DNA from 3 places in the Priestia sp. BR_2 genome. Region 1 is predicted to be linked to each of the others. Evidence: riboswitches for the same ligand, from Rfam matches in the RefSeq annotation. Region 1 holds a riboswitch; each other region holds the start of a gene.

Region 1 (10,319 bases):
TAACGGCAGAAACAAGGGGTTATAACATTGAACATATTCGACCGAGCGCGTGAAAAGGAAAAGTCGTATCACGAGAAATTGTATGAAGAAGCCGTATTGTTTGAACCTGGGAGCTGGTTAGCCAAGCCCGTTCAGACCGTTCTGGATTATTTGGACTTATTGCCCTTTCCGGATCTGCGGGTACTGGATCTGGGATGTGGCGTCGGGCGTAACAGTATCCCGGTTGCGCAGCGGATCCAATCGGGGAACGGGCAGGTCATCTGCGTGGATTTGCTGCCATCGGCTATCGACAAGCTGGTGCAGTATGCCGCGTTGTACGGCGTAAGCTCAAGCATCGAGGCACTTGCAGCAGACGTAGAGCATTACGAAATTGCCGAGGCGACTTATCACTACATTATTACCTGTTCATGCCTGGAGCATTTGAGCTCGGAAGAAGCCTTCGTATGTAAGGTCAAACAAATGCAGGCTGGAACCGTGGACCAGGGCATTCACTGCATCATGATGAGTACGGAAGTGAAGGAAATCGATCGGAAGACTGGTTTGGAGGAAAAGGGGTTAATCGAGTTGAATCTGTCGACCGAAAGGGCCTTTTCCATCCTTGATGAGCTGTATTCGGAATGGGAAATCTTAACGAGGCGGCAGGTGCAGCAGGATATTCAAGAAGTGAAGGAGGGGAGAGACGTTCTTTTCCGAAGTCAATGGATGACCTTCACTGCGAGAAAGGGAGGGGATGGACCATGGTGAAACATACGCATCTCGGCGTTTATGGAATACTGGTTCAGCATGATCATATCCTGTTGATCCAGAAAGCGAGAGGGCCGCATAAGGGGAAGTGGGATTTACCGGGCGGCTCGATCGAGTTCGGCGAAGAGCCGGAGCATACCCTTCAGCGCGAATTTATGGAGGAGACCGGACTTGGTTCAATTAAGGGAAGCATTCGGACGGCCGTCTCTTATACGATCGTGTATCAGTATGAAGCGAATCAGATGGAAGAGCTGCATCATATCGGCATTATTTATGATGTCGAGCTGCTGGATGATCAAGCTAGAATCCAAACGGACGGTGACGGTCAAGACTCCTTGGGAGCCAAATGGATTCCGATTGACACACTGGGATTGCTGCCGTTAACGCCGTTTGTCGAGATGATGATGGAGCCCGAATTAGAGACGAATCCAGAAGCGGGGATCGAAGAATGACGATTATATATTTTGTGAGACATGCGGAATCCCCATTTATCGAGGGGAAGGAACGGTCTCGTGAATTGTCGGCGCAGGGATCTCATGCTGCGGAGCGAGTGAAGGAGATGCTGCTGGATGAAGGGATTGACGCGATCCTGTCGAGCCCTTATCAGCGAGCGAAGGACACGGTCCAACCATTGGCGGACGCTTTAGGATTACCGATTGCGGAGCAGGAGGACTTAAGAGAACGGATGGCCGGCGATTTGCAGGGACATTCCTTCCTTGATGCCAAAAAGAAACTGTTCCAGGATTCGGCCTTCTCCTTCCCGGGAGGAGAATCCGGTAAAGCCGCGCAAAGCCGTGCGATCCGGGCCTTCGAGATAATTTTGAATGCATATGGAGGCAAGCGGGTAGCGATCGGGACGCACGGCGATATCATGACACTCATGCTCCAGCATTATGATGAGCGCTTCGATTATCATTTTTGGCTGGGAACCACATTGCCTGATATTTACCGCGCCGAATTTGAGGAAGGGCGGCTTGTGAACTTCGCGCGGTTATGGAGCGAGCATCAAGAGGAAGGATGATAAAAAGGCCAAGAATCTCGATAGATTCTTGGCCTTTAAGTTTAGTTACTATAAATGCGAGCTTATGTAGACTGCTTCGCTGCTTAAAATTTGAAAATATTGATGGTTTTCTGCAGCCGGAAAACGGCGTTATTCATCGCTTCCGCTTCTTCAGCCATCTTCTGGATCGACGAGATGCCTTCGTTCATGGAGGCCGACACTTGCTCCGTTCCGGCAGCGGATTGCTGCGTGATCGCGGATATATTCTGAATCGCGGAAGAAATGCTCTGCGCGCTATCCAGCATGGACTGGCTTTCCTTGGAGAAAGCGGCGATCTGTTCCGAAATATACTGCACGCTGTTTACGATCTCCATAAACACAAGCTCTGCTTCGCGGATCATTTCGGTCTGCTGCCTGACGACCTCCTCATTGATTTTGATGTTTTGGGACGCGTGTTTGATGTCCGATTCGATGCTCCGAACGAGATTGAATACTTCCCGGGTTGAAGACGTAGATTCTTCGGCCAGTTTACGCACCTCCTGGGCGACAACGGCAAAGCCTGCGCCATGCTCGCCAGCTCTGGCCGCTTCGATGGATGCGTTCAGGGACAACAGGTTGGTCTGATCGGCAAGCTCTGAGATCGTCTCCGTAATCTTCGTGATTCCCCTGGCGCTTTGGGCTAACGCATCGATGGATTCTGAAACCTTGGCTGTCGCTTCAATGTTTCGCTGCATCCCTGCTGACTGTTTGGCTACCGAATCCCTTCCTTGTTCAACCAGTCCCAGCGTTTCGATCGAGCGGGTATTCATTTCCTGAGTCGAATGCGTATAATTGCTGACCTTCTCTTCGATCTCACGGATGGAATGCGTCATTTCGGATACGTCTTCCGAAATTTCGTTGGCGCCGACGGCCAGCTCGTTGGAGGAAAGGGAGACTTGATTCATCACTTGAATAAGCTCCTGGTTTTTAATCGAGATGCTTGAGCTTGACGTCATCACCTGACGGGTGATATCCGAGGTTTCCTGCAATATTTTGCGAAGCTTGTCCACCATGCTGTTGAAGGTTCTGCTCAGATCGTTCATGCCTCCCACCTCCTCCACCTGGAAGGTGAAGTCGCCTTTGGCGATTTTGGCGGAAACGCTGGAGATTTCCGCGAAGGAGTTCGTAAGCGTTTTCTCAATGAGGCGAGAAAGAGGAAAAGTAAGCCCGGTTAGTACCACGACGATGACCACGCCAATGATTGCTTTACCCATCAGAATAAACGCAAGCAGCATGGGTACCGCAAACAAAGCGGCAATGAGATAACAGGCTGCGGTGATTTTTTGAGACATAGGGAGTCTGTTGAACCATGCCATAAGAATGAGTCCTCCTCAACAACATAGGATATATTTACCATGATTATAGCATCGACGGGCTAAACTAGATATAACGAATTGACAAAAAGTGTTGAATTAGGTCGAAAGAACTGAATGTGATGGGAGTGAGGGGAAGCATAGCCATATGCAGATCCCCTCTTGATGCATAGAGATGAAGCCGGATTATTTCACCGCACGAAATAAGACGGAAGCGAGATAATCCGTATTATCCAGAATCATGCGGTCATGCTTGAACAGCGTTTCCCAGAGCGCAGCATCGAACAGGAGTCCTTTATCGCGCTGCTCAAACGCATCCAGATGACGGGTTTGCTCTTCCTTTAATTGCTCGTTGAAGTGGTTGTACTCCAAAAATTCAGCCTGCTTAAAACCGCAAGACAAAAGGGACCCCGCCCATTCTTCCCTCATCATCAGATTAGGAATGCCGAAGAATTCGAGCAGCTCCTTAAGCTTCGGCTCCGGCATCGGCTTATCCAGCAGCAGTTCCCTGTCCAGCAGGACGCCTCCGCGATCCAGAACGCGGTAATATTCGGGCAGCGATTTCGAGGTATCCGTAAATACGGTGACGGACTCGGCCATGATCAGATCAAACCGGTTGTCTTCGAAAGGCAGCGCGCATACATCCGCCTGCAGGAACTCCACGTCCATACCCATGGCTTCGGCTCTTGCGCGGGCTTTTTTGATCATATTTTCGTTCAGGTCAATGGCGGTCACTTGATAACCCATCTCCGAAAGATGACAGGCGGTTCTGCCGGTTCCGCACCCTACCTCCAAAATGCGGCTGCCCGGTTGAATGGGATAATTCTTCAGCATTCTGAGGGTTGCCTCGAATCCTCCCGGGTGGGCACTGCCCATGCCTAATCTGGAGAGCATGTGAATGTAATTCATCTCATCTATCCCTTCTTCCTTATCGTCAATGCGGGTAATCGTTTATTTACCATATGATTCAGGTACGTTTGGGGTTTTCGTTGAATTTAATATTTTGAGCCCTTTTTTGTGGCGGATGAGAGAATTACTGGAGGAAAACGGCCATGAGACTGGAACCGACGGAGGCAGCGATACGCGTCATGCAACGAAATTATCCCGACTGCTTGCTTGCCGTACTTGGCGGCAGCGCGAGCAGTGGTGAATATAATGAACAATCCGATCTGGACATCATCGTCATTGAACGGGACGGATATGACTTCAGCAGGAAGACGATCGAGGCGCATGGCTGGATCGCGGAAATATTCATATTGTCTTTATCCTCCTATCGCGAATATTTCGACGAGGGAGTGCTGGCGGCGAATCCGTCTTTGCAGCGGATGGTCGCCGAAGGTACGGTGCTGCGTTCGTTGCCTGAGGGAGAAGAGGTGCGGGCGGATGCCCGGAATGATTTGAATTACGGCCCCATGCCCTTGTCGTCGAGCGATATTGCCGAATACCGCTACATCCTGACCGAGTTTTTGCTGGACTTGACAAGTCCCCGCAGGGAAGGCGAAAAATGGTTTACTGTACACAAAATAGCGTCGACTCTATGCGAATTCGTGCTGAGGGCAAACCGGGAGTGGACGGGTGAAGGGAAGATGCTGTTTCGTTTATTCAACCGCTATAGCCCAGCTATGGGGGATCGACTGGAGGCAGCGCTTCTGGCGATTTATCGGGAGGACGATCCTGCGGACCTTATTGCAGTGACGGAGGAAGCGCTCAGCCCGTACGGAGGCAGGCTGCTGGTCGGTTATGAGGAATAAATAAGCCCTGCATAAAAAAAGAGGGGGGTACATTAGCCGTGACGCTCGCCCGCCATAAGCAATAAGATAATAACGTGATTAACTCACGTCATTCTTTTAAATCCAGGAGGGATCTTCATGAGCGGAGCATACGGCGGCGCATGGGGCAATTCAGTAGGAACTATATTGGTTCTCTTTATCCTGCTCGTAATCATCTTGAGTGCTTGGATTTAAACACCGTCAATATTCTTGCCTGCAATTGATAAAGGCCCGGCGCGTGCCGGGCCTTTATCTGTTGGAAAGGACCTTAAGCTTTGGCTTTGGGGGATGGGCTGTGGGCCGAAACCACCGCAGTCATGACCAGATGGCTGCTGTCGGATTGAATCGCATGTTGGAACGCGTCTTCGAGTGATCCGAACACCCGGGACAACGCTCCGTCCAATCGGCTGGCGTAATGTACGCTTCCACCGAATGTGCCCGCTGCCTTCGCACGATCCACTTCTGCGTAAATGACATCCATGTAATTGGCGCTACCCATCGGGTAAAGCGCGAATTGGCAGGCCGTTTCGATATCGGCGCGTTCCCCGATATCGTGGTTTAAGCGGGTCGAATCCTCATTCATATACGCATCGGCATCCGTATCGCCTGGGCAGCCGATAGAATAAGTACCGTTAAACACCGTGTGCACGCCGCTAGCCGCGGCATAAGCGAATATTGCTCTCGTCACATCAAACACATGCTCCGCACGTCCGCGAATACAAGTGCTTACATCATCCGTTTGGATCCAGACCTTTTCCGAATCCACGGAACGAAGCGCTTCCGTGATCACTTCAACGAACCGATCCGTCATGGGAAATACCGAGAACCGGCAACCCACGATCCGGCTGGTTCCGCAAACAAGCTCATTCATAAATTTTTTTCCTCCCCATTGTATAAGTCCACGCAAAAAAACCGCACCCCATGAAGAAGTGCAGTTATGCCTACGCAAAGAAATAAACATAAATGCTACACTTCCCCACGCTAGTATGATCTAGATCGGGTGATAAGGGTTAACGGCGGTCCGCCGTCTCTCAGCACATGGCACCCCTAGTACAGCCAAACATCAAATATGCAGTTGGTATCAAGCCGGCTCCAAGAACTTCCGAAGATCAGAAGGCGAAAGGCCTGCTTCCTGTGTTATTGTATCGTTTTGCCGGCAGGTTTTCAATGGCAGGGCACCATAAAAAAGCCGCCTATTCCAATCCTCAGGGCTTGGGTAGGCGGCTTAGGCCGGCTATGGCTTACTTGTATACCTTCACGCGATCTTCAAGCGGCGCAAATTCTTTTTCGCCCGGATCTGCAACCGGTTTGCCGAAAGGCATTTGAGCGATCAGCTTCCAGTTTTCCGGAATGTTCCATTCGGACTTCACTTTCTCGTCGATCAACGGGTTGTAATGCTGGAGGGATGCGCCCAGGCCTTCTGCCTCGAGGGACGTCCATACCACGAATTGCAGCATGCCGTTGGATTGGTTCGACCAAACAGGGAAATTGTCGGCATACAGCGCGAACTTTTGCTGCAGGTCGGCAACTACGTTATTGTCCTCGAAGAAGAGAACAGTGCCGTATCCAGCACGGAATGCACCCATTTTTTCAGCTGTGGATTTGAAAGCCTCTTCGTCTCCGACAACCTCTTTCAGAATGCCTTCGGTCAGGTTCCACAGTTTGTCATGCTGTTCGCCAAGCAGTACAACGACGCGTGCGCTTTGGGAGTTGAAAGAAGACGGAGTATATTTAACGGCTTCATTAACAATCTCCTGGATGCGTTCGTCGGAAATGACCGGGTCTTTGCTGATGGCATAATGGGAACGGCGATGCTTAAGTGCTGCTGAAAAATCTTTAGACATTGAAAAAAACCTCCTGATGTAATCATGTTTGCATAAGCCTGATAACAAAGATGTCCTTTAATTCAAGCAAATATGCATGTTGAGTTGAATTGCTGTCGTTGAATTATCATTCCACATTAACTTACGTTTAGTTAGAAATAATAATTATGTTAGCATATTAATATAACTTAGAGGGATTGTCAACGCTTCGAAGGAAAGTTAATTTATATTTTTTATACCCGGTTACTGAGAATTAAATCAGCTTCTACATACGTATGTATTTTGGGAACCGCGAATCCAAGCGGCTCAGCCTCGGTGATATAAAGTTTATCTCTGCGAAACTCCATATTATGAACAAATCATGAACAAATGATACTTGGATGAACAAATTAAATGATTTTGATTCTCAATTATACTTGTCGACTGAGAATGAGAATGATATAATCCATATCAGAACGCAATTGATAATCAATCTCAATGAGAATGGTTGGGGAATTGCTGACTGCCGGAGTTTCGACAGACATACGCATAGAAGGAAGAACCATGAAGATTAGATACTTATTCGCAGCCGTTGTGGTACTCTCCATAATCTCGTTATTTATTGGAGTTAAAGATATCTCGCCACTGGAACTGTTCTCGATGACAGAACAACAACAGCATATTATGCTTGTAAGCCGGATTCCACGGCTTGTCAGCCTCATCTTGGCTGGAGTCAGCATGAGTATCTGCGGATTGATCATGCAGCAGCTCAGCCGCAACAAGTTCGTATCGCCGACGACCGCGGGCACTATGGACTCCGCCAGATTGGGGATCTTGGTTGCCATGCTCGTCTTTACGACAAGCGGCCCGCTTATCAAAATGCTCGTGGCATTCGTATTCGCACTGGCAGGAACCTTTATCTTCATGAAGATACTGGATCGGATCAAGTTCAAGGACGCGATCTTCATCCCGCTGGTAGGGCTTATGTTCGGTAATATCGTCAGCTCGGTCGCGACCTTCTTTGCCTACAAATATGATCTTATACAGAATATGTCGGCTTGGCTGCAGGGCGATTTCTCCATGATCATGAAGGGCCAATATGAAATGCTGTATCTCAGTATCCCGCTTGTGATTCTGGCTTACCTGTTTGCCAACAAGTTTACGGTAGCCGGAATGGGAGAGGAATTCGCAACCAACCTGGGACTTCATTATCGGCGAGTCGTGAACCTGGGATTGGTCATCGTTGCGCTGGTTACGGCTTCCGTTGTGCTGACCGTCGGCGTGATTCCGTTCCTTGGTCTGATCATACCTAATATTGTTAGTCTGTACTTAGGGGACCACTTGAAAAAAAGCCTTTCGCATACCGCGCTGCTGGGGGCCGGGTTCGTACTGTTCTGTGACATCCTTGGCCGGATCATCATTTATCCCTATGAAATTCCGATTAGTCTGACCGTGGGCGTACTCGGAAGCGGTATATTCATTTTCTTACTGATGAGGAGAAAGGCTTATGACTTATAAAGCCAAACTCGGCCTGTTGGCCGCGGCGGCAATCATCCTGGTGGCAGTCTTTCTGTTCATTGATCTTGGCGGCAATTGGGATTACGCCCTTCCAAGACGAATCAAGAAGGTTCTTGCCATTATTCTGACCGGCGGGGCGATCGCTCTGTCTACCACGGTGTTTCAAACGGTCACGAATAACCGGATACTGACGCCAAGCGTGATGGGATTGGATTCCTTGTATATCCTGATCCAGACGACCGTGATCTTTGTCTTCGGCTCCTTCACGCTGTATAAACTGGGCAGCAATGTTAACTTTTTGATCAATGTCGGCGCGATGATCCTGTTCGCCGGGATCCTATATAAGATTTTGTTTCAGAGGGAAGGAAACAATATTTACTTCCTGCTGCTGATCGGCATGATATTTGGAACCCTGTTCTCCAGCATGTCTTCCTTTATGGAAGTGCTGATCGATCCGAACGAGTTCCAGTACGTGTCCGACAAGATGTTTGCCAGCTTCAACAATGTGAAGACCGAGCTTCTCATCCTGTCCGTCATTGTCGTTGCGCTGACCCTGCTGTATTTTGCCCGGTTTGCCAAGTACTTGAACGTGCTGTCGCTGGGTCGTGATCAGGCGATCAACCTTGGCGTAAACTATGATTACGTTGTGAAGAGGCTTCTGATCGTTGTCGCGGTTCTCATTTCGGTGGCCACCGCATTGGTAGGACCGATCACGTTCCTTGGACTGCTTGTGGTCAACGTCGCTTATGAATTCATGAAAACATACCGGCATTCACACTTAATCACGGCGTCCATTCTGATTAGCATTATCGCCTTGGTGGGCGGTCAACTGGTGGTAGAGCGGGTGTTTACGTTCTCTACTACGCTAAGCGTCATCATCAACTTCATCGGCGGCGTTTACTTCATATACCTGCTACTAAAGGAGAGTAAAGCATGATCCAGGTTACGAACGTATCGAAAGTCTATGGCGGCAAAAAGGTCGTTGATAACGTGTCGGTTACGATCCCGAAAGGTCAAATTACGTCCTTTATCGGCCCGAACGGCGCCGGTAAGAGTACTTTGCTGTCCATGATAAGCAGACTAACGGGCAAGGACAGCGGTCAAATTACGGTGGACGGCAAAGAGGTCAGCCAATGGAAAAGCGGGGACCTGGCGAAGAAGGTTTCGATTCTGAAGCAATCGAACCATATCAGCCTCCGCCTGACGGTGCGCGAGCTTGTATCCTTCGGGCGTTTTCCATACTCCCAAGGCCGATTGAACGCGGAAGACGAGAAATTCGTGGATGAAGCCATCTCCTATATGGAGCTTGAGGATATGCAGCATAAATATCTTCATCAGCTCAGCGGCGGTCAGACCCAGCGTGCTTATATCGCGATGGTCATCGCCCAGAACACGGAGTATATCCTGCTGGATGAACCTCTGAACAATCTGGACATGAAACACTCCGTACAGATTATGAAGATTCTCCGAAAGCTTGTCGCCGACCTGAACAAAACGATCGTGATCGTGATTCATGACATCAACTTCGCTTCCTTCTATTCGGATTACATCGTGGCATTGAAGGACGGAGCGATTGAAAGCGAAGGGAAAACCGAGAACATCATTCAGAGCAATGTTCTTCGGGGCATCTACGACATGGACATCGAGATCGAAGAGATTAACGACAATCGGGTGTGCGTATACTACGGTTAATCGATAAGCGGGATTCGAAAATATGATATGGACTCCGGGAGATGCTGATGAAGCGTGCGAGCTTCACTCCCTGCACAAGGACTAGGCCGCCTTGGTCAAAGGACGGCATAGTTTCCTCTGTTCAAATTGAATTACATATTCAACCATAAATTCAAATATATGTTGAATCATAAAGATTTTAAATATTAAAAATGGGGTGTTAGGAATGAAAAAATGGTTGGCTTTATTTATGGTAGCAATGTTCACGCTTGTGCTCGCGGCTTGTGGGCAGGACGCTAAAACTAGCGGTGCGGGTGGAGGCGACGCTGCGGGAGAAACGCCGCCTTCGTCCGAAGAAATCACGATTACCCATAAGCTGGGCGAAACGCCTGTCAAGAAAAATCCTTCCCGCGTCGTCGTATTCGATTTTGGCATTCTGGATTCCGTGGATAAATTGGGCGTT
Region 2 (10,319 bases), on a different contig from region 1:
AAACAGCTTTAAGATTTGCAGTTCTTTGGCCGTCAGCTTGATCTCCTGGCCGTTTTTGGTCACGGTCAAATGATCCAGATCCATCTCTAGTTCATGGACCCGGATGATTTTATTTTGCTCAGTTGGGGGTCCTATTACATAAGCCGTCACGCGGCGGATAGCGGCCTTCACTCTCGCCGTCAGCTCAATCATCGAAAAAGGTTTCGTAATATAGTCATCCGCGCCAAAACCAAGGCCGAGCGCCTTGTCCACTTCCCCATCCTTTGCGGATACGATCAGTACCGGCACATGGCTTTTCTCCCTGATTTTTTTAAGAAAATCCATACCGCTGATCTTGGGCAGCATCATATCCAGCAGTACGAGGTCATAATCTCGCTTCGCAAACCGCTCGAGCGCCTCCTCTCCGTCTTTGGCAAGCACCACCTGAAAACCTTCCATCGTCAAATAGCTCTCTACCATCTCGCCAATCGAGCTGTCATCCTCTACAAGAAGTATGTTCGAAGCCACGTCATTCACGCCTTTCTTTTTACGTCCATAACTCTAATATACTGGAAACAACGGCCCCAAGGTATATTCAGATTCATCTTCAAATAACCGCTCAAACTAAAATAACCCCACAAACTGATCTGTTGCAGCCTTGCGTACCGCCGAGTGTCGCATGAAGCACGTGTACAAAAATACAAATCGAAGGCTGCATGACCCGCATCTTTTAAATGTGAGGGATGCACAATGGACGCTATTTTAGAACGTTGTTGCGGTCTGGACGTTCATCAAGCTACGGTTGTTGCTTGTGTTTTAACCGGCCCCTTTGAATCAAAAGTCGAATCAAGCAGTTAAAACGTTTGGAACGACTACAAACGAACTGTATCAGCTGCGGGATTGGCTTCAGTCTCACCAGGTTTCCCATGTTGCCATGGAAAGCACCGGGGTACTGTGGATTCCCGTGTGGAACATTCTGAAGGGGAGTTTCCAGCTTGTTCGCCCTTAATGACCGGACTGGTGCGTCTTCGGTAGATCCTGCGCATGCGCGCTGCCGGATAAATTGAGCAGCACAACGCCCGCGATGATCAGCAGAATCGAGAATACCTTGAGCCCGTTGATCTGCTCCGCAAAGAACATGTAACCGATCAGCGTAATGATCATGATGCCGAGTCCCGACCAGATCGCGTAAGCCACGGATATTTCAATCTGCTTCAGGCTCAATGTCAGGAAGCTCAAGCTGCAAATATAGAACACGACCAGCAGCACGCTTGGCAGCGGTTTGCTGAATCCTTCCGACAGCTTCATGTTCAGCGTGCCCGCCACCTCGAACAGAATAGCCAAACTTAGATAGACCCAATGCATAATCTCATGACCCCTTCCGTTTCTCAGCGGCAATGCCGAACAATAAAATATCCATGACGGACTGCAGCAGCTCCCCCAGCGGCAGTTGATGCTTCACCGTCGCCCTCGAATCGTAAATCTGATGGAGCGACCCAAGGTACAGGTCGATGAACAGCGGCATATGAATCCGTTTGATGCTGCCATCGGCCATGCCCTGCTCCATGAGCTCGGTGACAATGCCCCATTCTTCCCGGAAAAAGGTGTCCAGCTTCTCCCACTGCGGATAATGCGACCGCTTCAGATCCGGCAGCATCCCCAAATCCATCTTCTCCATCTCCTGAGGCAGGCAGATCAGGATCTGATGGATTTTCTCCAGAACGGTAAGCGTCTCGTCCGCCGCAATTTCGCGTTCGCGCTGCTGGATGTGACGAATCATCCCGTCAATGATATGCTCAACGATTTCTTCCTTGGATGAAAAATGCTCATAAATCGTCCGTTTGCTAATCGCAAGGCCGCGGGCCAGATCACTGACCGTAAACGTAAACCCCTGCCGCTGAATCAAACGGATCGTTTCATTTAATATTCGCTCGCGCAAGTGACCAAACCCTCTTTCTGGTACTGAAAATACTTTATTGGTACCATTAGTATTATAACGCCTCAATCAGCATAAAATCCAGACCCTCTGGAGTTATCAACAAAAAAAGAGCCTGCTTACAAGCCGTAAGCAGGCCCTTGTCCGGAGAACAACGGTTTAATCAAACCGCACGTCGCCAATGCCGAACCAAGGAAAATATCCGGCCGCAATATAGGCGCAGCAGGCGGCGGCTGCCAGTAAACCGACGACCAGAAGATCGTAGCGGGAATATCGTGACGGGTAATAATACGTTCGGGCCTTCGCCCGGTCCCCGTCAAATTGCTTCGCCTCCATCGCAGCAGCCACCCGGTGTGCCCGGCGGATGCTTTGCGCCAGCAGCGGCACCACATACATGCCTGCACGGTTCACCATGCCGCGAACTCCCCGAATCGGGCGGACTCCCCGTACCTTCAAAGCCTGGCGGCGGATCACATATTCCTCCCAGACCATCGGCAGCAGCCGGATCGAGGCCATGAAGCTGTACGCATACTTCGGCGCCAGCCTCAGCTTCTGCATCAGGCTGTAGAACAAATCCACCGAGGACGTTGTCGTCACGAGCAGCAGCCCTTCTGACGCAAAGGCAATCCCCTTAAAGCCCAGATGCAGTCCCCGATAGAAGCTTTCTTCCGATACCCGGAACAATCCCCATTCCCACCAGATCGTCTCCCCCTTACCGAACAGCATCATGGAAGAGGCGGACGATATGAAGGCAAGCAGGAACGGAATGAAAAACAGCAGCATCTTCCACGGCTTCACCCCGCTGAGCACCACGAGGCAAATCATAAAGATAAAGGCCTGATACATGACGAAATCAAGATCATGGGTCAGCACCGTCATAAAAAACAGCGCACAGATCAGTCCCAGCTTCACCACCGGATCCGCCCGGTGCAGCCAAGTGATCCGCACAGGATTCCATATATTCATGCATTCACCCCCGTATGGAGATGACCGGATGCAGCCAGCGTATCCCGCGACGCATCGGCGTGATTCGCATTGCCCGTCTCCCGTCCGGATTCCGTCCCGCTACACCAGCGCGGGGAAGGCAAACTTGACGTCAACCGCCCTTCCCGAATCTCCCAGATGTGCGTGGCCGCCCGCTGCGCGATCTCCATTTCATGGGTCACCATGAGAATGGCGGTTCCGGAGCGGCGCAGCCGTTCGCACATCTCCAGAATCGCGAACGTGTTCCGCGCATCCTGTCCGAAGGTCGGTTCATCCAGGAGCAGGACGGCCGGCTGCCTTGCCATGGCCGTGGCAACGCTCAGCCGGCGCTTCTGGCCTGTCGACAGCTGGTACGGGTGCCTGTTATCCATGCCGTCCAGCCCAAAGCGTTCCATGCAGCGGTCGGCCCGTGCCTTCGCTTCTTCCGGCGGCATATGGTCCACCAGCAGCGAGTACATCACCTCATCGCCGATACGTTCCGTCAGAAACTGAAGCTCCGGATTCTGAAACACGAATCCGATTTGGCGCAGCTGCCGCTCTCTCTTCTTCCGCACTTTCCTGCGCTTGCCCTGGATGACCTCCTCCCCGCAGAGCACATAGGTCCCTTCGGCGCGCAGGAGCCCCATCAAACTGAGCAGCAACGAGCTTTTGCCTGCGCCGTTGGGCCCGATCACCGCAATGAAATCTCCGGGATATACCTCAGCCGAAGGAAGAGAGACGACCGGTTTCTCCCATCGCAATCCCCGGAAATCATCTAACCGAATGACAGGCTCCCCAAGGTGGGCATACGATGAGTCTGCCTCAGGCATGAGACTTCCCAGCTCATCGCCTGGCGCGTCTACCGGAGCAAACAGCTCCCGTCCTGCCCGAGACTCCGCATAATCCTCCCAAACGCCGGGATACCAGATGCCATACGCCTGAAGCTCGCTCGCATATTCGGCGAATATCGCTGCCGGCGGACCATCGCCCAGAATGGCGCCATCCGGGGTGAACAGCACCACGCGGTCCACGTATTGGGCCATTTCTTCAATCCGGTGCTCCACGATAATCAGCGTACGCCCTTCCGATACGGCCTTCACCGCTGACCAGATTTGCTCCCTGCCTTCCGGGTCGAGCAGGGCGGACGGCTCATCGAGGAACAGCACCTCCGGCTCCAGCAGAAGGGCCGAAGCCAGCGCAAGCCTCTGCTTCATCCCCTGCGACAGATGACCGATCGGCATATGCAGCTCCTGAAGGTCAAGCCCAACCTCATGCAGGACGGCTTGCATTCGCTCCTTCATCTCGTCGCGGGGAACGCTGAGGTTCTCCAGCACGAAGGCCAGCTCTTCATCCACGTACGGCATGCAGAACTGGGTATCCGGATCTTGGAATACATATCCCCAAGAGCGAGGCACCAGCTGGGCTTCGCATTTCATCGGCACCTCCGTGGCGCGGGGAATCATCCCGCTAAGCACCTGAAGCAGCGTGGATTTGCCGCAGCCGCTCGGACCGAGCAGCAGCACCTTTTCCCCGCGGGCAGCCGAGAAGGACAAGTCCTTAAACATCAAACGCTCCTCGCCCGGATACTTCAGGCGCAATCCCTCCACATGCACGGCCTGCTCCGTAACCGCCTCGGCGGTTGAAGACGAAACCAAGCGGGCGGCGGTTTTAGACATGGCGCGGATCATCCAGTGCTTCATAATCCTTCTTGGACGCAGGGCGCAGCAGGGATGTGACGCCCGTACGGTCCAACGCTTTGGCCAGCAGCAGCATGAGCAAGCCGGCAATGACGGCGCCGCTGAGAATCCGCATGCCATACTTGGCGAGGAACATCCAGGTCTGAAGATCATCGGTATAACTGTAATAGAAGTCCATCACCATCGAGCCGACCGCCGCGCCGGCCCCGGCAATCGCCACCGTCCACGCCGAGGTGCTCCGGTAACGGAACGCCGCGAATACCAATTCCGCGCCCAGCCCTTGAATGAGACCGTACAGCAGCAGCGTCAGTCCCCAGCCGCTCCCGAACAGCACTTCCACGTGGGCCGCCGCCACCTCCGCGATGATGGCCACTCCCGGCTTGCGGATCAGCAGGTAAGCGAGCGTGGCCGCTGCGAACCACATGCCGTATAACAGTTCATCCGCTTCGAAGAACAGCGGTTTCAGCAGATTGTAAACCGATCCCCAGAAATGATAAATGACGCCAAGCACCAGCGATACCAGCACCGTCACCAAAATATCGCTTAAACGCAGCCCTTTTCTAGGCTGTACCCCCAATTTTTCCTGCACTGACGTTCCCATAACAACACATTCCCCTCTCCACCGATATTTTTGTATAAACACAACAAAAAACCGTCTGGAAAAACGCGCAGACGGAAAAATAGGCCCTATGTAGGCAGGGTCGGATATTCTCTACGCTGGCATTACCCAGTTCAGATTAACGGTCAACAGCGGATAGCAGCTGCAATCTCAGCCTGATTCACTCAAGCCCCCGTATTCCCTATTCGGTTTCATGTTAATCTTAAAATACACATTCGTTCCCCAATTAGCAAGAACCTTTTTTCAAAAATGGCTATTTATTGATTTCCGGCTCATTCTATGTCAATATCAGAGTGATTGGCTTTTCCACCAACGTTTTATTGCCGACACCTATGCACAAAGGAGAATGACATGGCTAAACAATTGCTGCGTCTGATGACCGAGCTGTCCTCCCGCAAGTGGCTGTCCCGCATCATGGGGCATTGTTCCCACAGCCGGCTGAGCCGTCATCTAATACCTGCATTTATACGAATCTACCAAATCCCGGCGCATGAAGCGGAGAAGGAGATCCACGAATACCGTTCGTTGAACGAATTCTTTTCCCGCCGGTTAAAAATAGGCCTGCGCGCCATAGACGACACCGCCGATGCCATGGTAAGCCCCGTCGATGCCACGATTTCGGCGATGTGCGCCGTCAACGCCGGCACCATCCTCAGCGTCAAGGGACAGGATTATACCCTGAGCGAGCTGCTCGCCAAGTCACCGAGAATGGAGAATTATATCAACGGTTATGCATTCGTATTGTATTTAAGCCCAACCGACTATCATCGCATACATTCCCCGGTAACCGGCATTCAAGCGGAAAGCGAGCATTTGAAGGGCCGGGTATACCCCGTGAACGATTTTGCGATGACCCATATCCGAAACGTGCTCAGCCGCAACGAGCGCCTCATTACCTATATTGCCCATGAATTCGGCGAAGTTGCGGTCGTGAAGGTCGGAGCCATGAACGTAAGCAGCATCCGTTATGCCGACGAGAGCGTGAAGAAATACGACATTGGCGACGAACTTGCGTACTTTGAATTCGGCTCTACCGTCGTGCTCTTGACGGAGAACGGCACATTTACACCCCGCGGTGACTTGGAACCGGGCTCCAAGGTGAAGATGGGAGAACTGCTCGGTTTGCTGCACCCTTCCACAGCCCGAAAAGGGTAATTCCTTTCACCTTCCAAGCATGCGCTATAAGTTAAGTCCATGAAACATTCGACGGATGAAGGATTACCGCCTGCTCAGCAGCCGGTAAATGATCCGCTGAAACAGCCGATCCGGCAGCAGTCCCTTGATCCGCGCGGTCAGCCGCGTGCCTCGGGGCAGCGTATAGCGGAACTTCGGTTTGGTCATGGACGATATGCTTGCCACAAGACGGGCTACCTCCTGCGGATCTCCGCTTTCCCTGGCCGTCCGCTCGGAATAGTCCAGCACGCCCTTCAGCAGACCGCTGTAGGGTGATCCTTCCTTGACCGCCAGCTCCCCAAAACTCTTATTCCAGATCGGCGTGCCGTAGGCACCGGGCTGGACCAGCACGACATCGATGCCAAAGGGCATCACCTCCATGGACAGGCTCTCGCCGAACCCCTCCAACGCAAATTTGGACGCCGCATAGGGACCATAACCCGGAAAGCCGACCCTGCCGCTAATGCTGCTCATGAGAACGATTTTGGACCGTCCGGTCTTGCGCAGCAGCGGGAGCATATGCTGCGTCACCGATACGGTCCCGAAGAAATTCGTCTCCATCTGCTTTCGCCAGCCCCCCAGCGGCACTTCCTCCACCATGCCGCCCACCGCCTCGCCGGCGTTGTTCACCAGCACGTCCAAGCGGCCGAACTTCTGCTCCAGCGCCGAAGCAGCAGCCTTGACCTGCTCCTCGGCACATATATCCAGTCGGAAGATGTGAATACGCCCGGTAACTTCTGCTTGTTCAGCCTGAGCCAGCAGCTCTGCTGCCGCCTCAGGTCTGCGAAGACCCGCGGCCACGTCATAACCTGCTTTTGCCAGCTCCAGACTGATCAGCAGTCCGAACCCGCTTGACGCGCCCGTGACCAGCGCAACCTTCCCTGCTCCCGCCGTTACCACCGGATCACCGCCGGCTCCGTCGATGCCACTCTCTCCTTCACACGCGTCACCCTTCCTATATCCAAAATGCCTAATCTGTTTCGAGCTTTGCTCTTAAGCGTTTTATGTATATTCCCAATATATCAAATGTTTGCAATGCAGTCCGAGTCCTGACCTATAAAATTAATCCCAATAAAAAAGGGAGCTTGTCAGCTCCCTTTTGCGTGTTTCCAGCGAAATGCGTATATGATAACGGGATTCACCCGTATGTAGGCCAAGGTCCTTTAAAACCAAACGTCCTGATGATTCGGATTCGTTGTCTTCATGCGGCGCAAGCGATTTCTGAAAATACCGCAGCCGCCACGACTGAAGAAACGTCCACGCACCCGTCTTCTTGGGCTCATTCCCCTCTCCCCCCTTCATAAGAAAAACGTCTATCGACGTACTTGCATAGAAGACAGACCGCATTTAACGGAAGTTTTTCTTGCGATATCAGGAAGGCTCTTGCTTCGAATTTATACTTTCTGATATCTTAAAATGAAACTGTACGTCGTTTTTACCCTAAATCGCTTGCTATGAAACCCATAGGCCCCTTCCACCAAGCAGGTAAGTTATGGAAGGGCGGGGAATCACCGAATTTCGGATGGGCTCTTGCCCGTATACTGCTTAAATTGTCGGCTGAAGAAGAAAATATCCCGATAACCCAGCGCGTCGGCCACTTCCGTTACGTTCATCCCTTGATGCAGCAGCAGATGCTGCGCCCGCTCGATCCGCATCTGAATGATATAGGATTGCACCGGCGTGCCGATCAGCTCCTTGAACTTGATCGAGAAGTAGCGGGGAGACAACCCCGCTCTGGCCGCCAAATCCTCGACCCGATGGGGAACCCCTGGGTGCTGGCGGACGTAATTCGCGATTTCATGGATCGCCTCGGACAGCTGATTGCTTGCTTTTTTGACCACCGGCGCATCCAGATCCGAGCGCAGCAAATGAATCATCAGCTGCTTCAGAATGAGCTGGCCCTCTTCCAGTGAACCATAGGGCTTGTCCAGATACAAACGCACATAGCGTGCAAGCAAATATTCGAAATCCATCGTTTCCGTCAGCTTGCGATAAGATGCCGGAATCTCTTCGACCGGGTCGGTCACGTCAAAATGGATATATGTCAATACGAGCGGCTTCTGCGGATTGTGCGTCGCGCTCGTATGATCTCCGGGTCGGAACAGGAAGCAGCTTCCCTTTCCCACGGTAAAGGGCTCGTCATTTAGCTCGACCGTGCCTTCGCCGCTCCATACATAGAACAAATCGTAGTTCTGCATGGGCCTTTCGCGTTTTTGCCATTTCCAGCCCGGCTCGCAAACGATTTTGGCAAGCGCAGGCATGATTATAAACGAAGACGGCGATGCATTCAGCATCTCGTCATAACCCCCTCATCTCATTCAAAAATTGACCTCTTTCCCATCATACCCGTTTTTTATGTTTTTTGCATGTCCCGCCATGCCTGCGCCATCCGGGCAACCCCTTCTTCGATGCTGGAGATGCCGAGATGCGAGAAGCCGAAGCAGGCGGCAGGCGGCCCGGGCGTACGATGATAGGCCGCCGCATCCCGAAACATGACGCCGCGCTTGCGGGCAGCCTCCTGGAACAGGGCATACTCTTCCGCGGAGCGCAGCCAGTTCGCGTAAACGTGCAGGCCGGCATCGCCGGGGTGAAGGCGAAACAAGCCCGAGGCATGGGTTTCCATCCCATGGCGAAGCGCCTCATACCGCGCGCCGTACAGCCGGGTCATTCTTCTGAGATGCCTCCCGTAACCTCCCCTTACAATAAAGCGGGCCAAGGCGCGCTGCTCCAATACGGCTGGCGAGATCGGCTCGTACAGGGCCTTGGCCTGAACGACCGCCTGAACCAGGCTCGGGGGAAGCACGGCATAACCGATGCGGAGGCCGGTGAACATCGTTTTGGAGAATGAGCCGACAAAGATGACGCGTCCCTCGTCGTCCAGCATTTTCAGAGGTTCGATCGGCTTGCCGCCCCAGCGGAATTCGCTGTCGTAATCATCCTCGATAATAAAGGCCTGGCGGCTTCGCGCCCAATTCAGCAGCGCCCTTCTTCGCTCCAGCGGCAGCACCGCGCCGGTCGGGTATTGACGGCTGGGGCTTACGACAAGCAGGCCGGCATCCCATTCGCACGGAATCAATCCGGCATCGTCGACAGGGGACGGCAGCGGAATCCCTCCGCTCAAGCTTATGCCCCGGTGGATTCCCTGATAACCCGGATCCTCCATCACCACGTGATCGCCGGGATCAACCAACAGCTGGAACATCAGGACAAGCCCCTGCATGGAACCGCTGAAAACCACGATATGCTCGGGATCCGCCTGTATGCCCCGCGTGAACCGAAGGTGTCCGGCTATCGCCCGGCGCAGTTCGATATCCCCTTCCGGGGGCGCTCCGTTCTGCAGCTCGGCTCCCCCGCTTCCGCCTGCATAGGATAACGCGCTCCGCCACTCCGAATAAGGGAAATCCTCCATGGGCATCCTCGCATTCGCGAAAGAGATCGTACCCGGGGGAGGCTCCTTTAGCAGCAGCTGTGCCGAGACATATTCCCCGCTTTGGCTCATCAGTCGCTGCCCCCAAGCGGAGAGCGCCGGCGCCCGCTCGGCCAATGGCGGCTGGCCTGCCGTGGCAGCTATTCCCTCGGCCACGTATGTTCCGCTGCCCTGCCGGGATACGACATAGCCCTCGGCCATCAGCATGTCATAACACTGCGCGGCCGATCCCCTGGACACCCCGTAGAGCCTGGCCAGCTCGCGGGTTGCGGGAAGCCTCGTCCCTTCCGGCAGCTTGCCGCTATGAATCGCGGCGCGAATCGCGTGGTACAGAGCCAAATATTTATATCGATATTGTTCCACATAGGTCTCGAACGGCAATCCAAGCTCCATGGCGATATCTCCTCTATTTTGGGATTACGATCAAATTGGACTATACTAATTACTCTAAATTGGCGCTTTTTCCTTGTCAATGAACATCGTATGCTGTTATTCAAAATGATAGGGGGAGCATGTAACCATGAG
Region 3 (10,319 bases), on a different contig from region 1:
GTTCCATAACGTGTTAAAGGCTTTCAAGGAACAGGATCCGAATGGTAACGGACAGGCGGATGAGATTCCGTATGCCGCTAATCCGAGCGCGCTCGCGTATATTTATAATATCTTTAATGAAACGCAAGGGGGCTGGAAGCTCCAGCCGGATAACACCCTGTCTCCGATTATTACATCGGACGCGTCAAGGGAGGCCATGCTGTGGATCAAGCAGGCTTATGACGAGGGCCTGTTCCCCAAAGATTTTGCCATCATGAAGTTCTCCCAGGTGATGGATACGATGCGAAGCGCCAAGGCAGGGGTTGGCGGCATGTCCATGAACCATGCCTGGGTAACCGGCAAAGCCGTGAAGGACGTTGATCCCAAGGCGGATTTGATGCCGCTTGCTTACTTGGAGAATGCCAACGGGGTAAAGTATACGCCTTCAGGCTCCCCGTACTATGGCGTGTACCTCATTCCGAAGAAAGTGCCTGAGGCCAAGGTCAAGAAGATCCTCGAGTTCTTCGACTATGGCTACAGCCAAGAAGGAAACGAGATGCTGACCTACGGAATCGAAGGCGTCCATTACAATCTGGAGAACGGGAAGAAGGTCGCAACGCCGCAAGCCGTCACCGATAAGACGGGAGATGGAAACCTGAACAATATGATTCACCTCGTCAGCGACGATATGGCCATCAATGCGGTAGGGATGCCGGACGAGGTGTATGAACGAAACGTAGAGATCGTTACGGAGCGCAAGACGGTTAAGGTGCCGAATCCTTCAGGCGAGCTCTACTCCGAAGCCTATAACAAATACTATCCCGAGATTTCCAAGAAAGTAGAGGATATGCGGGTCATGGTCATTACCGGCAAGGAACCGGTTGAATCGTACGATAAATTGATCGAAACGATTAAAAGCGATCCGAAGATGAAGGAGATTACAGAGGAGATCTCGAAGGCGTATCAGGAGAAATTTGTGAAATAACCGAAATCCAAACCATAATGCGAGTGAGCTCGCATTGTGGTTTTTTTTGTTTCTTGGGACCTGTCCCTTTCAATTTTAGGCCCCTGATGTCTAACATCAAACATCCTATAATTTTACATTAAAGCATAAAATATTACATGAGGGGAGGACATAAAGTCATGAAAACGAAGGAAGGCATTAGGTTTGATATCGAGCAGGAAAGAAATAAGCTTCATAAAATGAAGCAGCGGTATCGTGATTTTAACCATCCTAAAGTCCTCAGGCAATCGATCGTGCTCGATGAACTGATTAACCAATATAACCGGTTCCTTAAAGAAAACAAACCGATTGCGTAAACAACCGGCTTGAATGGAACGGGAATTCTTTTTTTTATAGATCGTAAAGTCTAACCGCATTCTCGTAAAAAATCCTGCGAGCCTCGGAAACGGCCAGCCCGCGAAGCTCGGCCCATGCCGCCGCTGCGGAAGCCGTCATCTTAGGATGGGTCATTTGTCCGGTGAACGGGCCATCGAACGGCCAAGGGCCGTCGGTTTCGGTCATGACAAGATGCTCGGGATACATACGGGCAATATCGCGAATTTCATCCTCATAAAGAATGTCGGGCGTGAAGGAGATATAGCAGCCTTTATCCGCCATCCGCTGCAAGGTGTCACGGGAGCCCTTGAACCAATGGAAATGGGCGCGGGTGACGCCATATTTGTCGAGCAAATCACATGCGGTATCCGCATCTTCATATACAGCGTGCAGTATAACCGGTTTATGATGCCGCTTCGCAAATGCTATAAATTGCTCAAGCAGGCATTCGTAAGGGCGGTTATCCCACGGCCGACCCTCCGTTTCGGCTTCCAGCCTGGCATAATAGGGCAGGCCGACCTCTCCGACGGCAATCATGTCGTCGACATGATTAGCCATCCAATCCAGCAGTTCCTTGGTTTCTTCAGGGGAAGGGACGGGCTGTTCCGGATGATAACCAAATGCCGGCCACACCAACGGTCCGTACTCCCTGGCCAGCTCCAGGTTTCGCTTGCTGGAAGCCAGGTTCATGGAAACGGAGATGATGGACTGAACTTCGCTTTTGCGGATATCCGCAAGAATCGTTTGCTGATCGGAGAAGGCATAAGAATCCAGATGAATATGGGTGTCCAGCAGAGGGAGATTCGTTTCCGTCTGCGTGAATGATTTCATCGTTACATCACCTCGCTTGTACGCCTCCGAGAAGCGCTCTTGAATAATGGATACAGGAGCTTAGGCATTTGTATCCTGCCTATGCGGCTCAACGCTTGTGCTGTTCTTCGCGCATGATGGCGGAGATTTCGGTTTTTAGCGCGATAAAGGACGGGTCGTTCAGGATGTCTTCCCTGCGCGGACGGGGAAAAGGGACCTTCACACGTTTCAGGATCGTTCCGGGCCGCGCCGACAGGATATAGATGCTGTCCGAGAGCAGCAGCGCTTCCTCGATATGATGGGTAATCATCAGCACCGAACGGCGCGTATCCTCCCAGATATCGAGCAGCCAGCGCTGCATATCGCCGCGTGTCAGAGCGTCGAGCGCGCTGAACGGTTCGTCCAGGCACATAACCTCCTGCGGACTCATCAGCGCGCGCAGAAAGGCGGCCCGCTGCTGCATCCCCCCTGAAAGGGTATGCGGATACGCCTTCTCGAAGCCGGCAAGCCCGGCCCGTTCCATCCAGCTGCGGGCATTTTCCCTGGCGGCGGTTTTCGAGGTGCCTCTCAGCTCCTCGGGAAGGAGCACGTTGTCCTCCACCGTACGCCAAGGGAAGAGGGCCGGCTGTTGAGGCATATAGGCGATGCGGCCTTTCTCTCCGGTCACGTCCTGACCGTCCATGAGTACGTAGCCCGCATCCGGAGCCGTTAACCCCCCGATGATATGGAAGAGCGTGCTCTTTCCGCTGCCTGAAGGACCGATCAAGGAGACGAATTCCCCGGGCTGCACCTGAAGCGAAAGGCCATCCAGCACGTGCACTTCGCTGCGCCGTTCGCGGAAGGTGATATGAAGGCTGCGAACCTCAAGGGCAGGCGCTGGCGGGACCGCGGTAGATGACCGGCGCTGCCCGTCATGATCCGGCAGGGATACTTGATATGTCATGTCGCTAAACAGCCTCCTTTTATATAGGTTGGAAAATGTCCGTTCACCGTGGTTCTAGCCTTTTCGATTCCAGCGGATCAGGCGCTTCTCCAGCAGGGTGATCAGCAGCACCATCAGCAGGCTGAGCAGGACGATGATCAGAATGGCAACAAACACCCGGTCCGTGCGGTAGCCGGATTTTTGCAGCATCATATAGTAGCCGATGCCCCGGTCCGAGCCGATCCATTCCCCGATCACCGCACCCATGACCGAATAGGTGGCCGCGATGCGGATCCCGGAGAAGATGGAGGGGAGCGCATGCGGCAGCTCCAGCTTGGTGAAGATCTGCCATGAAGTGGCTCCCGCCATCTGCATGTAATTCATCATGGTTCGGTCGGTACGCGCCAGTCCGTCCAGGGCGGCAACGGCTACGGGGAAGAAGCAGACCAGGGTAATCACGATAACCTTGGGCAGCATGCCGAAGCCGAACCAAATCATGAGGAGCGGGGCGAGAGCGATCGTCGGCACGTTCTGGCTAAGGATAAGAAGCGGATAAAGGGCTGTTTTGAGAAAAGGCACCAGATGCAGGGCCAACGAGATGACAAGGCCGATCGCCGTACCGATCATAAATCCGACCAGGGTTAATTGCAGCGTGGCCAGCGTATGCTGAAATAGGCCGGAGGCGCCGGTGGCGGCTTCATGCCCGATGGCCGTCGGCGCCGGCAAAATATACGGCTCTATATCGAATACCGATACCGCGGCCTGCCATACCGTCAAAAAGAAAAGGACCGCTGCAGCGGGCGGCCAAACGGTGCTCCACCAGCCTTTTCTCATGGACGGTATTTCTCAGTCAGCTTATCCATGCTGATGCCGCCCGGATGGTGCGCGATTTTGACCTGGGATATGACGCTGGGACTTCCCGCTTTCACCAGCGCCTCATGCATGCGCTCAACGATTTTCAGCAGCTCGGAAAGCTCTCCTTCCAAGGTGGTTTCGAGCGCATGGACCTCGTATTTCACGCCCGACTCCTGAATGACCCGAATCGCTTCATCCACATAAGGAATGCTGTCGCCTCCATCCGGCGTTCTGGGTATCACTTGTATGCTCAAGAGGGTGTTTGCCATCTAAACTCATCCTTTCATGCAAGCTATATTGTAATGGAAGAGAGGCAGCCTGCCGGACAGGCCGTCTCTCTTCCAAATTAAATGCATCCTATGGTTTCTCCGGTAAAAATTCATTGGTGAAGGCGCTGTCCGCATCAAGCTCCTTCTCGAGCAGCTTGCGTTCAAACATCCAGTCTGCATACCCCGACCATACTTCGGCTTTCTGCTCGCCCCAGCGGGCAGCATCATCCTGATAGCGGGGACTCAGCCATTTCTGGCTGGCATGAACCAGCTCGGCATCCAGCTCGGGAACGGCCTTCGTCAGCAGGGCAGCCGCATCCTCAGGATGTTGAATCGCATAGTCGTATCCTTTTGAGGTCGCCCGCATGAATGCTTTGACAAGCTCCGGGTCCTCCTGGATCAGCTTCTCGTTCGTTACGATCACCGGCGTGTAATAGTCAAGCTGCTCGGAGTAGTCCTTCACATAGATCATGTCAAGCGGCTCGTTCCGGAGCTCGGCTTCGATACCGGTCCAGGCATAGAAGATCCAGGCAAAATCAATATCGCGTTTGACGGCCGTAAAATAATCGGCATCGCCCATGTTAACCATATTTACTTTGCTGACATCGGCACCGTCGATCTCCATGATGGATTTCATGACGGCTTCCTCAACAGGCGAGCCCCAGCCGCCGTAGGATTTCCCTTCAAAATCGCCAGCCTTGACGATCCCCTTGTCCTTGGGGGCGGCAAAGCCGGATGTATTATGCTGAATAATCGCCGCAATGGAGACAAGCGGCAGGCCTTGGGTTCTGGCAAGCGTGACGCCTTCCTGGTAGCTGATGCCAAACGGCACCTTGCCGGATGCGACCAGCGTATCCGTTCCGCCGGCCCCCGGCTGGACGATCTGGACGTTAAGCCCTTCTTCCTCATAATACCCGAGCTCCTTGGCTGCATACAGTCCGGTGTGGTTTGTGTTGGCCGACCAATCGAGCATCAGCTGTACGTCGCGGAGCTTTTCGGCCGCCTGGCCGTCTGCGCCTTCGGTACCTGTATTTTCGTTCTGTCCGCCTGTACCGCATCCCGCCGCAACCATCAGCAGGGCGCAAGCGAGAAGCAGCGCCATCCATTTTCCCTTCTTCATCTTGTCTTCTCTCCTTTGAATTCTCTTTCTCTTTCTATGACCTCGTTAACTCCACAAAAAAAGCGCCCTGAATGATATCAGGACGCATGACGGCGTAAGTGTATACCACGGCAAATCATAGCTGCCGCAAACATGGACTTCCTACGCTGGCATTACCCAGATCAGGTGTAAGGGTCAGTATCATCGGATACACTCTCAGCCGGCCAATTTCCAGCTCCCCCGGGATTTATGAAGTTTCGGACGTTACATCCGTTATTATAGTCCTAACGCAAAGACCTGTCTAGTTCGGAAGGGGATGCGAACGAGGCAGGTCTTCGTATTGGACATGGCTTGTGCGGTTGGAAGAATGAACCCCGTTAACCATTCACGGGATGAAGCATTTTGATAGGATCCTGTTCGCCAGCGGTTAGCGCTGGAAGAACTCAATCCATTCTCCTTCGGGACCGTGGACGAAGAAATAGCGGTACCCGTTCGGAAGCGTTACGATTTCCTCGTCAAGATGAGGTACGGCCAGTCCCTGTACGCGCACATATTCCGCTTCGATGTTATCGGTGCTGACGGCGAAATGATGGACGGTGCCTTCTGCGGGAAGCGTGTCGCTGTAACCCTGGATAAGCTCGACTTCCGTTTCGTCGCTGCCGTTAAATCCGAGGAATGCCAGCTGGATGACGCCATTGGTATGGGTAAGGCGATCCTTCAGTTCAAGTCCGACGACGGTTGTGTAAAAAGCAATCGTGGCTTCAAGGTCCCGGACGACAATGCCGACATGATCCAATCGTTTCTGTGACAAGGCTAAACACCCTTTCCGATTCATATGAGATATGACTGAAATATTATCATATAATTCCTATACGTCAAGTGGGTCTTGAGGACGGAAAGCTTTTGGAGCGCGATGGTTTAATAGAGTAGAATCGATGGTCTTTCTTTCATTTCCTCATCTTTACTTTTAGGTGGGTAAAAAGTATCATGAGAACTATAACTATTAATTCAAAAGACCTAACAAACAAGCATTGAAGAAAGCTTGCCTTTTGGCCGAGGAGGAATGCTTATGAGTCCAACTCCAGCAGATCATCTGTGGATTCGACTCGCCATCATATATGCATTCATTCAGATAATGACCGTTCTGTGGATGCCTGATGCTTTATTGCTTCAGCGTGTTCTAGTCATTATGGCTGCCGCTGCCGCTTCCGTCTATTTACTACGGATCAGTAGGCATTACGAGCCGCATCTTCGAAGGTTTTGGCTTATCGCAAGTGCCGGGCTGATGGCGGATGCCTCGGCTCGAATCATCGATGCTTGTTATTTTTGGCTGGGGAAAGAGAGCGCTTCCCGTACAATTTCGACTCAATTATTCTGGGGATTCGAAATCATCCTGTTTGCAGGTGCCCTCATTTATTTGTTCCGGCACGTACAAGGTTCGTTTCGGGGAGTGCGGTTTATGCTGGATATCGTGATCGTTGGCATAACGGTCATGACGGTAGGCTGGGAATATTTCATCAAGCCCGAGCTTAACGGTTTGGCGAATGAAGCCTTATGGGGAAAGCTGTGGGTGGACATGCTGTACCCGCTGTGCGCAACGGTGCTTATTTTCTTCACCTTGGTGTTGTATTTTAACACAGGGCAGTTAAGGAAACGGGCAGTCTTCCTGATGTGCCTCGGCGGGAGCATGTACATTGCCGCCGATGTTCTGCATATGTATCTCGTCGATTATAAGGGTGTTGAAGTTCGTTCATACCTGTACCCACTGTATACGTTATCGGTATTCATCATTGGTTTGGCAGGAGGGCGGTCAGCTCCCGATGCCCGAAATCAATCGTTGGATGAGAGGGAGCCCCGTTCGTTCGGAAATCTGATCGTAAGATATCTGCTTCCCTACAGCGTGCTTGGCGGGATGTTTGCCCTTATGGTGCAGCGGTTCGGAGGGTGGAACGGGCTTTTTACCGGCTTATCCCTGTGCGTCATCCTGATTCTGATCAGGCAGATCCTGATCCAGTTCGAGAATGACCGCTTGTTTGACCAGCTGCATCAAAGCTTGATGCAGAGCGAGACCTTGGCGCATCGCGACGATCTTACGGGACTCTATAACCGCCGCTACTTTAACGCAAGGCTGTCGAGCTCGCTGCAGGAGGCGGACCGTGCGGGTTCCCGCGTAGGGCTTCTATATATGGATATGAACCGTTTTAAACGAGTGAATGACCGCTACGGCCATCGTGCCGGCGATTTGCTGATTCGCAAGGTCGCGACCCGTCTTCAAACCCTTGAATCCAAAGGCGTTCTGGTTTCCCGTTTAGGAGGGGACGAATTTACGGTAGTGATTCATCCGGCCGGCGAGGATCAGGAACTGATCTGGATGGCGGAAGAGATCTGGACGATGCTGAGCGAGCCGTATGAGCTGGAAGGGCATGAGGTCCGAACCACGCCGAGCATCGGCATCGCGGTCTATCCGGATCATGCCAGGAACGACCAAGAGCTGATCGGTCGCGCGGATGCAGCGATGTATGCGGCCAAAGAGCGAAACGCCCGCTGGCATTTCGATGTGGAACGAACGATGCTGCTGCAGCTGTTGGATCAAAAAGTCGAATAGACAAAAGATTCGGATATCGACAATGTGTTGTTAAGAGCAATATAAGTCGATTATTGTAGAATTTAGCGCAATCATTGCACGAATCTTGCGCATTTCTCGCAAAATAGGTCATAACTTCGATATAAAATCCATAAAATGCAAAGAAATCATATTCAAAATGCCGATAAGAAGCATAGTGAGAGCTAGCTTGCCAAGGAGGACGAACATGATTTGCGACAATTGCAGCACCTTTGAACCGATTGAGGACCAGGGGACCATTCATATGAAGCCTGCAAGTGGTGAGCTTATTCAATTGCTGGCAGTGAACGGCTACGCGGTACAAGAGAACAATGAGGGTTGTGCTGTGAACTACAAGGTACGAGCGGACCTGATCTCCATCATCGAGTGTCTGCAACCCCTTCCGCTGAAGATTCGTCAAGAGCTGTCCTTCTGTGTTACCCGTGGAGGAGCTCCGCAAATCCGGCATTCGTGGATCCCTATGCAGAAGTTCGAACTGCAGATGGAGCATTATGATATGGTGAATGTCATTTTACATAAGCAGTTTACGAGCTACATGCAGCCCATCGTGGATCCAAACGAGCAGATCGTGGCCTATGAATTTCTCCTTCGACCGGTAGAGTGGGGACTCCGGTTCCAGCCGTACGAGCTGTTTGAGACAGCCCGAAAAACCGGACTGCATTCATTCCTGGACCAGGCGGCACGCACCAGTGCGATTGAGACCAGTGCCGAGTGGCTTCCGATCGGCGTGAAGCGGTTCGTGAATTTCCTGCCGTCCTCGATATACGATGCGCAGATGTGTCTGAGCCACACCTTCAATACGATCGACAGGCTCCATCTGGATCCGAGGGATTTCGTATTCGAGGTGGTGGAAACCGAGAAGATCGACGATGTGAAGCATTTGCAGTCGATATTCGAGGTATATCGAAGCCACGGCATCTCGGTAGCCATGGATGACGTCGGCGCAGGTTATTCCACATTGGAGCAGATGATTAAGCTTAAGCCGGATTATGTGAAGATCGACCGGAGTCTTATCGACCATTGCGATCGAAATCCCGCCCAGCAGAAGCAGCTCGAAATGATCACGAACATGGCTCATGATTTCGGGGCCATGGTGCTTGCAGAAGGCATCGAGAGACGGGAGGAGTTTCATTTTTGCCGAGATATCGGGATCGAGCTTTCGCAGGGGTATTTGTTTGGGAAGCCAGCCGAGCGCCCTCCGCGTGATCCTCATACTCAACTGATCTATTCATAACATACATAATCGGCATTTCCCCCGCACGGAGGCGCAAAGCGATGGCATTTATCTGATCCCGGCTTATGGCTGAAGCCGAACCTGCAGATGATGCCAGACATGGACGAAGACGGGTTCTTCAAGAATGAGCCATGATGTAGAGGAGCCCGTTTTCTGTAAAAACAAGAGCCCTGGAAGATTTTCCAGGGCTCTTGTTTTTGTATGGGCCGGCGCATTGAAGCTCCAGTGCCTTTTATCTTGCAGCCGTTACCTCTCCAAATCCGCTGATGGCGTATTCCTTGCCGCTCACGTTCAGGACGGCGGGCGTATCCGTTTCGTTCACGATGAGGGTTTCATGGCCTTTGACGTTAACCTTCAGGCGGGAGCCGCGGAACATCACCTTGAAGGAGAAGGAGGACCAATGCCCCGGAATGAACGGGTTCAGATGCAATACGCCGTCCTTCACGCGCAGGCCGCCGAAGCCATGCACAACCGACATCCAGGTTCCCGCCATGCTGGTCGTATGACAGCCGTCCTCGGTATCGTTGTTGTAGTTGTCCAGATCCAGGCGGGCTGTACGAAGGTACATCTCGTACGCCTTTTCCTGGTACCCGAGCTCGCACGCGAGAATGGAGTGTACGCATGGCGAGAGGGAGGACTCGTGTACCGTGAACGGTTCATAGAAGTCGAAGTTGCGTTTTTTCGTAGCCAGGTCGTACCGGTCGCCAAGGAAGAACAATCCTTGCAGCACGTCGGCCTGCTTGATGTACACCGAACGCAGAATGCGGTCCCAGGACCAATTCTGGTTCAGCGGCAGGTGGGCAGGGTCCAATTCCTTCACCGGAACCAGCTCCTTGTTAAGGAAACCGTCCTGCTGCAGGAAGACGCCGAGTTCCTCGTCTACCGGGTAGTACATTTTGCTGATGATATCCTGCCATTTGGCCGTTTCGGCATCCTGCAGGGCAAGCTTCGCCGTAAGCTCGGCATAGCGGGAATTCTCATTCTCTTTCAAATACTCCAGCACGTCGATCGTGTATTCCATCGTCCAGCTGGCAATGCGGTTGGTATACCAGTTGTTGTTGACGTTGTTCTCGTACTCGTTCGGGCCGGTAACGCCCAGCATCATATACTGGTCCTTCGCCGGCACGTAATTCACGCGCTCCTCCCAGAAACGGGAGATTTCCACGAGCACTTCCAGACCGTATTGGCC

Evidence for each region. Region 1 has a riboswitch for thiamine pyrophosphate ahead of RB298_RS28490 (YkoF family thiamine/hydroxymethylpyrimidine-binding protein). Riboswitches for the same ligand answer to the same signal wherever they lie in the genome.
Region 2: another riboswitch for thiamine pyrophosphate. It lies ahead of RB298_RS24140 (ECF transporter S component); the one in region 1 lies ahead of RB298_RS28490 (YkoF family thiamine/hydroxymethylpyrimidine-binding protein).
Region 3: another riboswitch for thiamine pyrophosphate. It lies ahead of RB298_RS17100 (ABC transporter substrate-binding protein); the one in region 1 lies ahead of RB298_RS28490 (YkoF family thiamine/hydroxymethylpyrimidine-binding protein).

What each region holds. Positions count from the first base shown of each region.
Region 1 is NZ_JAVFHM010000328.1:76,398-86,716, reverse strand. It holds gene RB298_RS28525 (class I SAM-dependent methyltransferase) at 28-744, shown strand; gene RB298_RS28520 (NUDIX hydrolase) at 738-1,196, shown strand; gene RB298_RS28515 (histidine phosphatase family protein) at 1,193-1,765, shown strand; gene RB298_RS28510 (methyl-accepting chemotaxis protein) at 1,849-3,099, opposite strand; gene RB298_RS28505 (class I SAM-dependent methyltransferase) at 3,283-4,005, opposite strand; gene RB298_RS28500 (nucleotidyltransferase domain-containing protein) at 4,149-4,847, shown strand; gene RB298_RS28495 (sporulation protein YjcZ) at 4,965-5,060, shown strand; gene RB298_RS28490 (YkoF family thiamine/hydroxymethylpyrimidine-binding protein) at 5,134-5,736, opposite strand; TPP riboswitch at 5,822-5,924, opposite strand; gene RB298_RS28485 (nitroreductase family protein) at 6,107-6,709, opposite strand; gene RB298_RS28480 (ABC transporter permease) at 7,232-8,185, shown strand; gene RB298_RS28475 (iron chelate uptake ABC transporter family permease subunit) at 8,175-9,122, shown strand; gene RB298_RS28470 (iron ABC transporter ATP-binding protein) at 9,119-9,877, shown strand; gene RB298_RS28465 (siderophore ABC transporter substrate-binding protein) at 10,083-10,319, shown strand, end outside.
Region 2 is NZ_JAVFHM010000294.1:92,202-102,520, reverse strand. It holds gene RB298_RS24165 (response regulator transcription factor) at 1-507, opposite strand, end outside; gene RB298_RS24160 (DMT family transporter) at 985-1,344, opposite strand; gene RB298_RS24155 (TetR/AcrR family transcriptional regulator) at 1,349-1,918, opposite strand; gene RB298_RS24150 (energy-coupling factor transporter transmembrane component T family protein) at 2,075-2,881, opposite strand; gene RB298_RS24145 (ABC transporter ATP-binding protein) at 2,878-4,554, opposite strand; gene RB298_RS24140 (ECF transporter S component) at 4,547-5,176, opposite strand; TPP riboswitch at 5,268-5,380, opposite strand; gene asd (archaetidylserine decarboxylase) at 5,546-6,349, shown strand; gene RB298_RS24130 (SDR family oxidoreductase) at 6,413-7,267, opposite strand; gene RB298_RS24125 (helix-turn-helix domain-containing protein) at 7,876-8,661, opposite strand; gene pdxR (MocR-like pyridoxine biosynthesis transcription factor PdxR) at 8,721-10,187, opposite strand; gene RB298_RS24115 (pyridoxamine 5'-phosphate oxidase family protein) at 10,315-10,319, shown strand, end outside.
Region 3 is NZ_JAVFHM010000218.1:327,428-337,746, reverse strand. It holds gene RB298_RS17130 (extracellular solute-binding protein) at 1-964, shown strand, start outside; gene RB298_RS17125 (aspartyl-phosphate phosphatase Spo0E family protein) at 1,123-1,299, shown strand; gene RB298_RS17120 (TatD family hydrolase) at 1,334-2,149, opposite strand; gene RB298_RS17115 (ABC transporter ATP-binding protein) at 2,238-3,071, opposite strand; gene RB298_RS17110 (ABC transporter permease) at 3,126-3,884, opposite strand; gene RB298_RS17105 (MTH1187 family thiamine-binding protein) at 3,881-4,174, opposite strand; gene RB298_RS17100 (ABC transporter substrate-binding protein) at 4,263-5,294, opposite strand; TPP riboswitch at 5,416-5,525, opposite strand; gene RB298_RS17095 (VOC family protein) at 5,701-6,084, opposite strand; gene RB298_RS17090 (diguanylate cyclase domain-containing protein) at 6,343-7,878, shown strand; gene RB298_RS17085 (EAL domain-containing protein) at 8,084-9,130, shown strand; gene RB298_RS17080 (glycoside hydrolase family 65 protein) at 9,363-10,319, opposite strand, start outside.